DNA from 2 places in the Alteromonas sp. H02 genome. Region 1 is predicted to be linked to the other one. Evidence: riboswitches for the same ligand, from Rfam matches in the RefSeq annotation. Region 1 holds a riboswitch; the other holds the start of a gene.

Evidence for each region. A riboswitch is a leader RNA that binds a small molecule or an ion and turns the genes downstream of it on or off. The one in region 1 is predicted to bind thiamine pyrophosphate.
Region 2: it holds a riboswitch for thiamine pyrophosphate, as region 1 does, so the genes downstream of both, AC566Q_RS08380 (TonB-dependent receptor) here and thiC (phosphomethylpyrimidine synthase ThiC) in region 1, are expected to answer to the same signal.

What each region holds. Positions count from the first base shown of each region.
Region 1 covers NZ_CM185021.1:210,869-216,694, reverse strand. Annotated here, with positions in the region: gene thiE (thiamine phosphate synthase) at 1-1,176, opposite strand, end outside; gene thiC (phosphomethylpyrimidine synthase ThiC) at 1,163-3,121, opposite strand; TPP riboswitch at 3,224-3,340, opposite strand; gene AC566Q_RS01000 (1-acyl-sn-glycerol-3-phosphate acyltransferase) at 3,546-4,652, shown strand; gene AC566Q_RS00995 (MBL fold metallo-hydrolase) at 4,711-5,472, shown strand; gene AC566Q_RS00990 (sensor histidine kinase) at 5,499-5,826, opposite strand, start outside.
Region 2 covers NZ_CM185021.1:1,824,573-1,830,398, forward strand. Annotated here, with positions in the region: cyclic di-GMP riboswitch class I at 5-83, shown strand; gene AC566Q_RS08375 (hypothetical protein) at 130-804, shown strand; TPP riboswitch at 950-1,050, shown strand; gene AC566Q_RS08380 (TonB-dependent receptor) at 1,107-3,170, shown strand; gene AC566Q_RS08385 (YkoF family thiamine/hydroxymethylpyrimidine-binding protein) at 3,180-3,434, shown strand; gene pnuC (nicotinamide riboside transporter PnuC) at 3,441-4,052, shown strand; gene AC566Q_RS08395 (phosphotransferase) at 4,022-4,804, shown strand; tRNA gene AC566Q_RS08400 (tRNA-Trp) at 4,911-4,987, shown strand; gene AC566Q_RS08405 (hypothetical protein) at 5,053-5,511, shown strand; gene rimI (ribosomal protein S18-alanine N-acetyltransferase) at 5,496-5,826, shown strand, end outside.

The DNA.
Region 1 (5,826 bases):
GGCATAGCCATGAGTAGAAATGCCCAGCCGCAGCCCGGCCCTGTATATCGCGCCTAAATCCGCGGCTTGCAAATCTTCCTGTCCCAGATGAACACCATAAGCGCCGCACTCAATGGCCAGCTGCCAATGATCATTGATAAACAATCGGGTTTGGTAAGATGCAGCCATGTTGACTGCCTGGCGGATCTGCTTGGCAAGGTCAGCCACGGGTTGCTTGATACGTAACTGGATAATGTTAAGCCCCAGGGGGAGTAACAAAGCTAACCACTCAAGACTATCTACCACCGGGTATAAGCCGAGCTGACGACATGTCAGCGGCGCAAACCCTTCAGGCGGTACAGTAAAATCAGCATCCGCGGGCAGCTGGCGCACCGTGGGAAAGAAACGCTCATCAGTGGGCCAACCACAGCGGGCTAACGGCCCGGCACCAGCGCCAGCCGCATACCCCTTTGCCAGCCCCATATTGACATAGGCTTTAGCAACACAAACGGCATCGTGTAATGGGTAATCCAGCGCCAAGGCGGCTGCGATAGCACTGGCAAACGTGCAGCCACTACCATGCTGGTGAGTCGCCGGCTGCCGAATACTGCTATAACACCAATGCGTCGGTGTAGTGTACAGCCGGTCTTCCGCCTGTTCTGCTGAGCTATGCCCCCCGGTGCAGAGCAGCCTCGTTTTCAACAAGTGCTCTGCATCCAACTCGCCACCGACGCTGGCAAGCAAATACTGCTCTTCGTCACTATTCGGTGTACACAGGTCAACGCAGGCTAACAGAGCGCGACAGCCCCGGGCAGAAACGCTGGCCATTTTGGCGCCGGTAGTCGCCACTTGTACCGGGTCCCAAATCACCCGAACCTGGTCATTGCGCTCGCGTACCTGGTTAATAAGCCCGATGACTACACCCACCTGTTCGTCGTTACACAACAAGCCGATTTTGATGGCCTGTGGCACCATATCCTGTAGTAATGCCTGCCCCTGACTGCTTAGTAACCCGCAAGCAACTGCCGCCACCTGCTCAACCGCCACGGAGTTCTGCGCCGTTATTGCGGTGACAACCGTGCAGGCATGGCAACCTAAATCGTGAAGTGTGAGCGTATCGGCCTGAATCCCCGCGCCTCCGCCACTGTCAGACCCGCCGATACACCAGACTACTGGACGCTGTTCAGTGGCTGTCATGATCGCTATCCCCGGTGCTGACGGCCGGATGATAGAGCTCAGCGCCGCGCCGGTTGAATTCGGCTGATTTGGCGCGCATACCATCCAACTGCTCGGCGGTAGTTTGGTGAGGCGTGACATTCACCGCGATCGCCTCTCCCCTAGACTCCTTAGCAGCCGCTTCACGGACTTCATGGGAAATCTTCATCGAGCAAAATTTGGGGCCACACATGGAACAAAAATGAGCCACTTTACCAGCAGCCTGGGGAAGGGTTTCATCGTGGTATGCCCGCGCGGTCCCCGGGTCTAGTGCCAGATTAAACTGGTCTTCCCAGCGAAATTCAAAGCGGGCTTTGGACATGGCGTTGTCCCGAATTTGCGCTGCCGGGTGCCCTTTCGCCAAATCGGCCGCGTGGGCGGCAATCTTATACGTGATAAGCCCCTGTTTAACATCTTCTTTATTCGGCAGGCCCAGGTGCTCTTTGGGCGTGACGTAGCAGAGCATTGCACAGCCAAACCAACCAATCATGGCGGCACCAATCCCCGACGTAAAGTGGTCATAACCTGGCGCAATATCAGTGGTAAGCGGGCCCAGGGTATAAAAAGGCGCGCCATGACAATGGTCTAACTGCTCTTCCATATTGGCTTTAATTAAGTGCATGGGCACATGTCCGGGCCCCTCAATCATCACCTGTACGTCATATTCCCAGGCAATTTTGGTGAGCTCACCGAGGGTATGCAACTCGGCAAACTGCGCCTCATCGTTGGCATCGGCTACCGAACCTGGACGCAAACCATCTCCCAAACTCAGCGACACATCATAAGCCGCACAAATCTGGCAGATTTCTCTGAAGTTCTCGTACAAAAAGCTTTCAGCGTGATGACTCAGGCACCACTTAGCCATAATGGAGCCGCCACGGGATACAATGCCCGTGACCCGGTTTGCCGTCATTGGTACATACCGCAACAACACACCGGCGTGTATCGTAAAGTAATCCACACCTTGTTCCGCTTGTTCAATAAGCGTGTCACGAAACAGTGGCCAGGTGAGGTCCTGCGCGACACCGTTCACTTTTTCTAGCGCCTGATAAATGGGCACGGTACCGAGGGGGACCGGGCTGTTGCGAAGCAACCACTCCCGGGTTTCGTGAATATTGCGACCGGTTGATAAGTCCATGATGGTATCTGCGCCCCAGCGGGTTGCCCACACCAGTTTTTCGACCTCTTCTTCAATGGAAGAGGTGACCGCAGAATTACCAATATTGGCATTCACCTTAACCAGAAAATTGCGACCAATAATCATTGGTTCAGACTCCGGGTGATTAATATTTGCCGGAATAATGGCTCGCCCGGCGGCCACTTCAGCCCGAACAAACTCCGGCGTAATCTGCTCCGGTAATGCGGTGCCGAAGTTTTCCCCTTTGTGCTGTTGTAACAGCGCTTCATCACGAACCTGTGCCCGGCCCATATTCTCCCGAATGGCAATGAACTCCATTTCCGGCGTTATGATCCCCTGCCGGGCATAGTGAAGCTGGGTAACACATTGACCGGATTTAGCGGTTTTTATCGGGCGTTCCACCTGCATCCGTAATGCGCGGGCATGCTCATCAAGCTGGCTTTCGCGGGTAAACTGTGATGCTGACACTGCCACTGCCTCGCAATCGCCGCGCTGCTCAATCCATTGCTCCCTGACTCCTTGCAAGCCATTGTGCACATTGATGTTGATATCCGGATCGCCATAGGGGCCTGAGGTATCGTAAACCAGTACCGGCTCATTAGCTTGATAAACCGGATTGGCAGCATCGCCACCGAGCAGGCTGTCTGACTGCGCAATACTGCGCATAGGAACGCGAACAGTCTGGTCTGAGCCATGCAGATAAACCCGCCTTGAACCGGTAAAGCTCTCGCCGCTTAATTGCTCAATAAAATGTTGTGCTTGTTCGCGCTGTTGACGTCGTGTTGACATAGCATTTATTCCTTTTGGAAGTGAGAAAAATGCTTGTCAGGAGTGTTTAAAAAGACGATTACCACAACCAAAACAAAACCTTTCGGTGCTGTATTGTACTGTAGGTAATATTGCCTTGTTCCCTTCGCAGGTATTAGCCTGATCAGGTTCAACGGATCCCGCTTTCGCGGTCTCAGCTTGCATTCCGTAAGGAATAGCGAAGCACTCCGACAAGTATCGTTAATTGCAGCCTAGTTGGCTTTTGCAATCAGATTGCGTCCGAGTATAGGGAATGCAATCCGCCACTTCAAGGCCTGCAGGTAAGTTAGTTTTCTCTTAATGAAATGGTCATTTTGACCGGGAATAATTGTATCAACACTACCCAATTCGCTGAATGTGCGTACAATGTGCGCTTTTTCTCAGCAACAATAACCATAGCAGCATTATGACCGATAACGCCGATCCGTATCACGACATTCGCCCGTTTAACGACGCAGAGGTTCCCGCGTCCATTGAGCGACTGATTAACGATCAGGAATTTATCAACGCTATAGTTAATCACCGGTTTGAACACAGCCCGCGCTGGCTGTCGTCGTTGCTGAGCCCGCTGGTAAAAGTGTTGATGCGACTAAAGTGGCGAAAGCTTAAAACCGTTGCCCACATTCAAAACGAAGTGGGTGTGTTTATGCAATCGCTGCTACAGCGCACCAGTCAGGGCATCACCGTAAAAGGGTTGGATAAACTCGACCCCAACCAGGCTTATATTTTTATTTCTAATCACCGCGATATCGCGATGGATCCAGCACTGGTTAATTTTGCCCTGCACCGGGCCGGCCACGAAACTGCGCTGATCGCATTTGGTGATAACCTGCTCAAAAAGCCCAGTGCCACCGAGTTAATGAAGCTCAACAAAGGGTTCGTGGTAAAACGCTCAGCCAAGGGCCCGCGGGAGTTACTTAAAGCACTCACCCAGCTGTCGAATTTTATTAAAGACTCATTAAACCACCAGCAGTCGATATGGATAGCTCAGCGCGAAGGGCGCGCCAAAGACGGCATGGACCTGACCGACCCGGCGATCCTGAAAATGTTTTACATGGCTGGCAAGCAACAGAAACTCGCCTTCGGTGAGTACATGAAAACATTAAATATCGTGCCGGTTGCCATTTCCTACGAAAACGATCCCTGTGATATTGCTAAAGCCAACGAGCTCTATCAGCGCGAGCACCTCGGTAGTTACAACAAAACAGAATTTGAAGATATCGACAGTATTATCCAGGGCATCATCGGCAATAAGTGCCGGGTGAGCGTAAACTTTGGTGATGTGGTCACCGAGGATTTCGAAACACCGGAAGCACTGGCTAAACATATCGACCAGCAAATCCACCACAACTACCAGCTATATCCGATTAACTATCTGGCCGCCAACCAAAGCTGCGACGAGCTCTCGCAGGCCTGTCGCGATCGCTTTGCCGCCAAGCTCGCGGAGCTACCCGAACAGGCCCACAGCTATCTGATAGCCAACTATGCTAACCCGGTACATAACGCCAAATAGTGGTTGGACCAGAAACTCTCTGCTAACATCACCCGACTGATTAAAACAGCAGGTGTTTATGCAACTTCGTGCCATTGCCGGCTATATCGAAAATATTTATCTGGTAGAAGACCAGGCGGGGCTAATGTTGCTCGATGGCTGCAGCCGCGCCGATGTGGAAACCGTTTGTCACTATATTCGTGATGAAATTGGCTTGCCACTGACTGCGCTAAAACTCATTGTAGTTACCCACATGCACCCTGATCACGCCGGTGGCGCGCGGTTATTACAACAACGAAGTGGGGCGTTACTCGCATGTCACCCCAAAGCGCCGGGCTGGTATCGTGGCATCGCCGGCAGAGCCGCTCATGCCATTGATGTGGCGCTGACCTGGTGGGTAGCGGGTAAGTTAGGTAAACCCAAGCGGCACATCTGGTATAAGCCGTCCTTTGAGCCGGATATCCGACTCAGCGACGAGCAGCGGTTGCCATTATTTGCAGACTGGCAGGTGCTATACACCCCTGGTCATACCGACCACGACCTATCCTTACTCCACCTGCCAACCGGGCAACTCTATGTGGCTGATTTAATTGTGTCGGTGAAAAAGCAACTGACATCGCCCTACCCGGTATGTCACCCCAATCAGTATAAACGTTCACTCTGGCGCGTAAGTCACCTCAATCCGTCCAGGGTGTACTGCGCTCATGTGAAACCGCTACTTGATAAGGACATCGACTACGACGCACTGATTGCGCAGGCCCCTGCGCTGCCGAAAAATCACTGGCACTCAAGTAAAATCAGAATTTACCGGGCCTTGGGCTTACGTCCTAACCAGCACTAATAACAAAGCGTTAACCGTAGCAACGATTACTCCTCTGACTCACCGTCCTGCTGCAAAGGCAATTGCAAGGTAAATTCGGTGAATACGCCCGGCTCGCTGGCGCATTGAATAGAACCCTCCAGTCGCTGCATGATGTTATAAACCACCGATAAACCCAGCCCGGTTCCCTCGCCAATGGGTTTGGTGGTAAAGAAGGGTTCAAATATTTTCTGCTGGATGTCGGCTGTCATGCCCGGCCCATTATCCCTAATCCGAATGTGCAGCGTATTATCTATCTCTGCAGCGCTTATTTGAATAACCGGCTCAGCCGTTTCTGCCGTCTCCATTGCCTGAACGGCGTTTTTAATCAGATTC
Region 2 (5,826 bases), 1.6 Mb from region 1:
TGATGATGCACAAAGCCAAACTTGTTGTGAAGCAAGGACGGAAAGCCACGGGCCTTTAAGTCGAAGGTGGCCGGGTTACTCAGAGTCAGTACAGTTTTTAGGTATTGATTAGTAGTTAAGGATTAAAACATGAAGTTGGCCAGAAAATTATGTTCAGCAATCGTCGCCTGCGGTATGGCAGCCTCTGCCAACGCTGGTGTTATCAATTACGATGTGGACTTTGATACCGCTACTTTTGAAGGCATGAGCCGTCAGAACAACGGCGATAGCGATTATTTTGTACAGAACAATGGTGCAATCAGAATTTACTCAGATTCCTGGTTTGCGATTGATTTGGAAGACACGTTTGGCGTTGATTCAGTTAATCTGGACGATCCGCTGACAAACTATACGCTGGATTTCAGATTCCGTTTATTCCAGCGCATTGGCGATGGTGGCCAAGCCAGAGGTGTACCTACCTCACTTCCTGAAATTGGTGGTTTGTTCTTTGCTGATTTCTCTGGTGGTCAGACTGACGCGGTTTCCAGCCAGTCGTTTAACCTGGTTGGCACGCAAAACTGGGGACTGGACGATTTTTCTTATACCAACGATCGCTGGCAACGTTTCTCAATCGATCTGGATAACTACCTGAGTGGCAGTTTTACCCACATCGTCTTGGTAAACGATTGTGACCGTGAGTGTGGCAACACTCAAGTACGTTTTAGAGATATGACGTTGTCTGAGGTTAGCGCGCCAACCGCATTGTCGCTGGCAGTACTCGGACTCGGCATAACAGGCTGGCGTCGTCACCGCCGGTCTGTATAAAGCTCTTTATCCGGGAGCAATTAAGCAACGCCCACCACGTCACGGTGGGCGTTCTTATTTCTGCTGAAAAATACCTCTGCGTAACAATCTGTTAAACAGTTGCAAATCTTTTAAGTCTTGGTAGACTCCATCGCGCATTCAAAATGCATTCACCAAGGGGTGCCGGAAACGGCTGAGATCCATGATGTGGGAACCCTTAAACCTGATCCGGATAATACCGGCGTAGGGATGGTTACAATCAAGCCTTATCACCTGCCGTTAAAAGCCGGATCTTTTGGTCATCATTGCACAAGAGATCCAGTATGAAATTACCTAAAACTCTGTTTTCTTTATCTTTACTGAGTTTATCTGTCAGCGCTTTAGCTGCTGAGCAACAAGACATCGAAAAAGTCACCGTATACGGCGACTTTCATCAGCGGGCCCTGGCTCAACTGAGCGCCAGTGCCTCAATCATTGATAATGCACGTATTCAAAACCGTCAGGCTGTGCACATTGAAGATTTACTGCGAGTAGCGCCAAACGTAAATTTTGCAACAGGTGCCTCGCGGGGACGCTTTGTGCAGATTCGCGGCATTGGCGAGCGCAGCCAGTACGCCGAACCGATTAATCCATCGGTGAGCATTATGGTGGACGATTTTGACTTTACCGGACTTGGCGCTGCTGCACTGCTGTTTGATTCCCAGCAGGTTGAGATTTTCAGAGGCCCTCAGGCTACGGTGTTTGGTACCGGAGCACTGGCAGGCGCAGTGTTAATTAAATCCACTCAGGCCAAGGAGCTAGACGCCGATTACGTTCAGCTCACTGCGGCGACTAAGAGTAGCTATCGGGTGGAAGCCGGTAAGAGTGTTGAGGTCGCAGATAACCTGGCCATACGCGGTGCATTAGTGCACAACCAGAGCGATGGTTTTGTACGCAATACTTTCCTTAACCGCGACGACACCAACAATATTGACGAAAGTGCTATTCGGTTAGCGGCGAGCTACGACTACAGCGATGAAGTATCGTTAACCGTTAATTACCGCTGGTATGATATCGACAACGGGTTTGATGCCTTTTCTTTGGATAACACTCGCGAAACACTGTCTGACGAGCCCGGGTTTGACCGCCAGCAAACCCATGCTATCAGCGCTAACCTGCTAACCCGGCTGGATGGCGGCGACCTACACTTTATAGTTACTCACGCCAGCCACAATATAGGTTATGCGTATGACGAAGACTGGACCTATGATGGCTTTCATCCGTGGGGATATACCTCTTTCGATGCGTATTACCGCGATGTAGAGACCAATACTGTGGAGTTACGCTTCGTCAGTGGCGATCAATGGCGTTTATTTAACGACACGACCTCCTGGGTTATCGGCTCGCGGGTTAAGAACAATAAAGAAGATCTACTTCGTCAGTACACCTATGCTGATGGCGATTTCGTGAGTCAGTATCAGCCCATCACACAGGCTGTTTACGGTCAGTTGGAAAGCCAGTTAACCAATGACTTATTGCTGACCTTTGCATTACGTGCGGAGAACTATGATTTTTCTTACGGCGACAATGCCGGCCTCAGCGGTGAGCAAGATTCCACAATGCTGGGCGGCAAGCTGGCACTGAGTTATCAACTTGGGCAGCAACTGGTTTATGCCAGTGTTTCCCGTGGTTATAAAGGCGCCGGCATTAATCCCGATCAGAACGTGTCTACCGACAACCGCTTCTACGACGAAGAGTACAACTGGAACTATGAAATCGGCATGAAAGGGCGACTGGCTGACCAGTTAACCTCCCGCGTGGCATTTTTTGTCATGAAACGGGAAGATACGCAGGTCAGTGACTACGAACTGCAGTATCGGGATGACGGCTCAGCGGAGTTTATTGATATTATCAGTAACGCCGATTTAGGTACCAACCAGGGCGTTGAGGTTGAGCTTAGCTGGCAGGCAACTAACAACTGGAACCTGAGCTTCTCGGGTGGGTACCTGGATGCCTATTTTGAAGATTATACCCGCGCTGACGGCACTACTGTGACCGAGCAGCAGCAGGCTCAGGCGCCCGAGTTTACTGCCAATTTACTCAGCCAGCTGGATATCAACGAGTCAATTCGCTGGAATGTTGAAGTGGATTTTGCCGATCGCTATCGCTTTTCTGATGGCCATGATGTGACGGCACCTTCGCGTACATTGGTGCATACTCAGCTAAGCTGGCGAATAGAGAACTGGGAAACACAGCTGTGGATCAACAACGCGTTTGATGAAACTTACTATACCCGCGGTTTTGGCGGATTCAGTAACGATCCCCGCGATTTTTACGAATTTGATGAACCCTATTATCAGTTGGGTAACGGTCGTCAGACCGGTGTTACTGTTCGTTATCAATTCTAGGAGCGCATTATGCAGGTGATGGTTGAGTTATCGTTGTACCCATTGGTGAATGACTATATCGGGCCAATCAAGGCCTTTATTGAACGGCTGAATAGTTACAGAAACCTTACAGTCATCACCTGTTCTACCAGCACCCAGGTGCATGGTGACTACACCGAGGTGATGCAAGTGCTGGGCGTAGAAATGCAGCGAACCCATGAAGAAGTCGGGCAGGCGGTGTTTGTGGCTAAATTTCTTAATTTTGATGCCATGAGCAGTAAGTAGGGCAGAATGGAACAGATCCTTTCTCAATTGGTTGAACAAATTGTCGCGACCTCACTGGCAGAATGGCTGGCTGTTGTGCTGGCCATCGCCTATGTGCTGCTCGCTGCCCGGCAAAGTGCCTGGTGCTGGCTGGCAGCCCTCACCAGCACTGCTATTTACACCTGGTTGTTCTGGCAGGTGGCGTTACCGTTTCAATCGGCGCTGAATCTGTTTTACATGGTAATGGCGGTTTACGGCTACTGGCAGTGGCATCATAAACCGGGCGAAGATAAATCAGTGCAGTCACGATCGTTGAGCTGGCATGTGCTGGCGGTGTTCGGTTTAACAGCAGTGGCCGTAGGCTTAGGTAAATTAGCCGCAACGCAGTTTAACAGTGAGTACCTGTGGCTTGATGCGGCTATTAATGTTTTCAGTGTAGCGACCACCTTTATGGTGGCGCACAAAATACTGCAAAACTGGATCTACTGGTTTGTCATCAATACCGCCGCAGTGTTCCTGTACTGGCAAAGCGGATTAATTCTGTCTGCCTGCCTGTTTTTAGGGTATGTTGGCTTTTCAGTTTACGGATATAACCAATGGAAACAGGAATGGTCAGAAAGGTATCTGACAAACAACTAAGCGACTTTATTACCGGGGCCTGTGGCGCATCGCAATTATCTTTTGAGCCGGTTCGTCAGGGCCTGGCTAACAGTGTATTCCGGGCAAGCAGCGGCGGGCAAAGCTGGGCGGTAAAATTGCTGGGGCCGGCCACGTTCAGTGCCGTTAACTACACTGTTGTCGCTAAATTGCAGCAGCAACTGGCCGTTTGTGGTCTGGCGCCGGTGGTTACCGCTTATGATCCGGCATTACGCATTTGGATTGAAGAGTGGGTCGATACGCCAGACCAACAATCACTGGATATTGAGCGACTGGCGCATTCGCTGGCCAACATCCATCAAAGTGATATTAGTGCGCCAACCCTAGCCCTTTTGCCATGCTGGCAACATTACCTGGAACAGTTACCCACTAAAGCCGCACGATGCTACTCGGCTGAAAGAGATAAGCTTGTGCCGGTGATTTCCCAGTTCAGTCATTACCAGGACTTTTGTTTTTGCCATAACGATCTGTCGTTTGCACACCTGGTAGGCGCGTCACGCAATAAAGTGGTCGACTGGGAGTACGCGGCTACCGGTAACCGTTATTTTGATATTGCCGCCTGCGTGCTTATTAATGAGCTTAACGGTGAACAACAACAGCAGTTATGTGACGAGTATGCGCACCAGGCAGGCAAATCGCCAGACTTGGTGGCAAGGAGCGTGGCTGCTTTTTTACCGGTGGTGGATTTTACCAATCGTTTGTGGACGGCGGCTGCCGAGAGGAATCCGGGCTAATAATTCGCCGTTGCGTTTAATATTTGCGCGCTTAAACGCGATTTTAGTCATTTATTGTAAAAATACTTTACCTTTGAAGGCGCATACGTATAATTCACAGCGCGCTAGGGGTGTAGTTCGAATTGGTAGAACAGCGGTCTCCAAAACCGATGGTTGGGGGTTCGAGTCCCTCCACCCCTGCCACTTTCCCCTTTGTTCTGATAAACTCCTGTAACTCATTTCCTTACACAGAAAAATCATCGCTTATCATGGCATTCGCGTTAACTGATTATCAAATTGCTGCATTACAAGAAATGCAAATTCCGGTTTGGCAGCCGCAAGGAAAACTGGCAGAACCAGCCGGTGAAGTGCCTGACGTGGCAGAAAAAGTGAAATCAGAACCCGTATCGCAGGATACCGCTCGCTCGCATCTGCAACGCATAAAAGACAGTGTATCCGCTAAGCCTGCGCCATCTCAAACGGCTAAAAAGGCTGATGAACCGGTAGCCCCTCCGGCACTGCAGGAAGTCAAAGCACAGCAGGCGCCACAATTTTTTGCCGATCTGCTTATCGCTGTGCAGGGCCTGGCCATGGAAACCGTTCCTCCAGTTAAAATGGGCGCTCCGGTATCAGTCTCGCAAACGGCGATTACGTTGCCGGTAGCACCGGATAAACTAACCTATCAACATAAAAAGCAGCTCTGGCGGGCATTGTGCGCACTGAGCTAGATTTATCACAGTTAAACATTACTCAGGCCGATGAGTCTCTCGCTGTAGCAGCCCATTCCATTCATTGTGAAGCCCAGTATGCGCCGTGGTCTGAGGCCACTTTTCTGGATTGCACCACATCACCTTACGAATGTTGGGTGATGCTCAATGACGGGCAGGTTATCGGGTTTGCCATTTTACTGGTGGTGCTGGACGAAGTGACCCTGATGGACATCGCTATCAGTGCAGAGCTGAGAGGACAAGGTGCCGGTAAACGGATGCTGGATTTTGTGATTAACCGCTGCAAACAGCTGAATGCGTCAGGCTGTTTTCTGG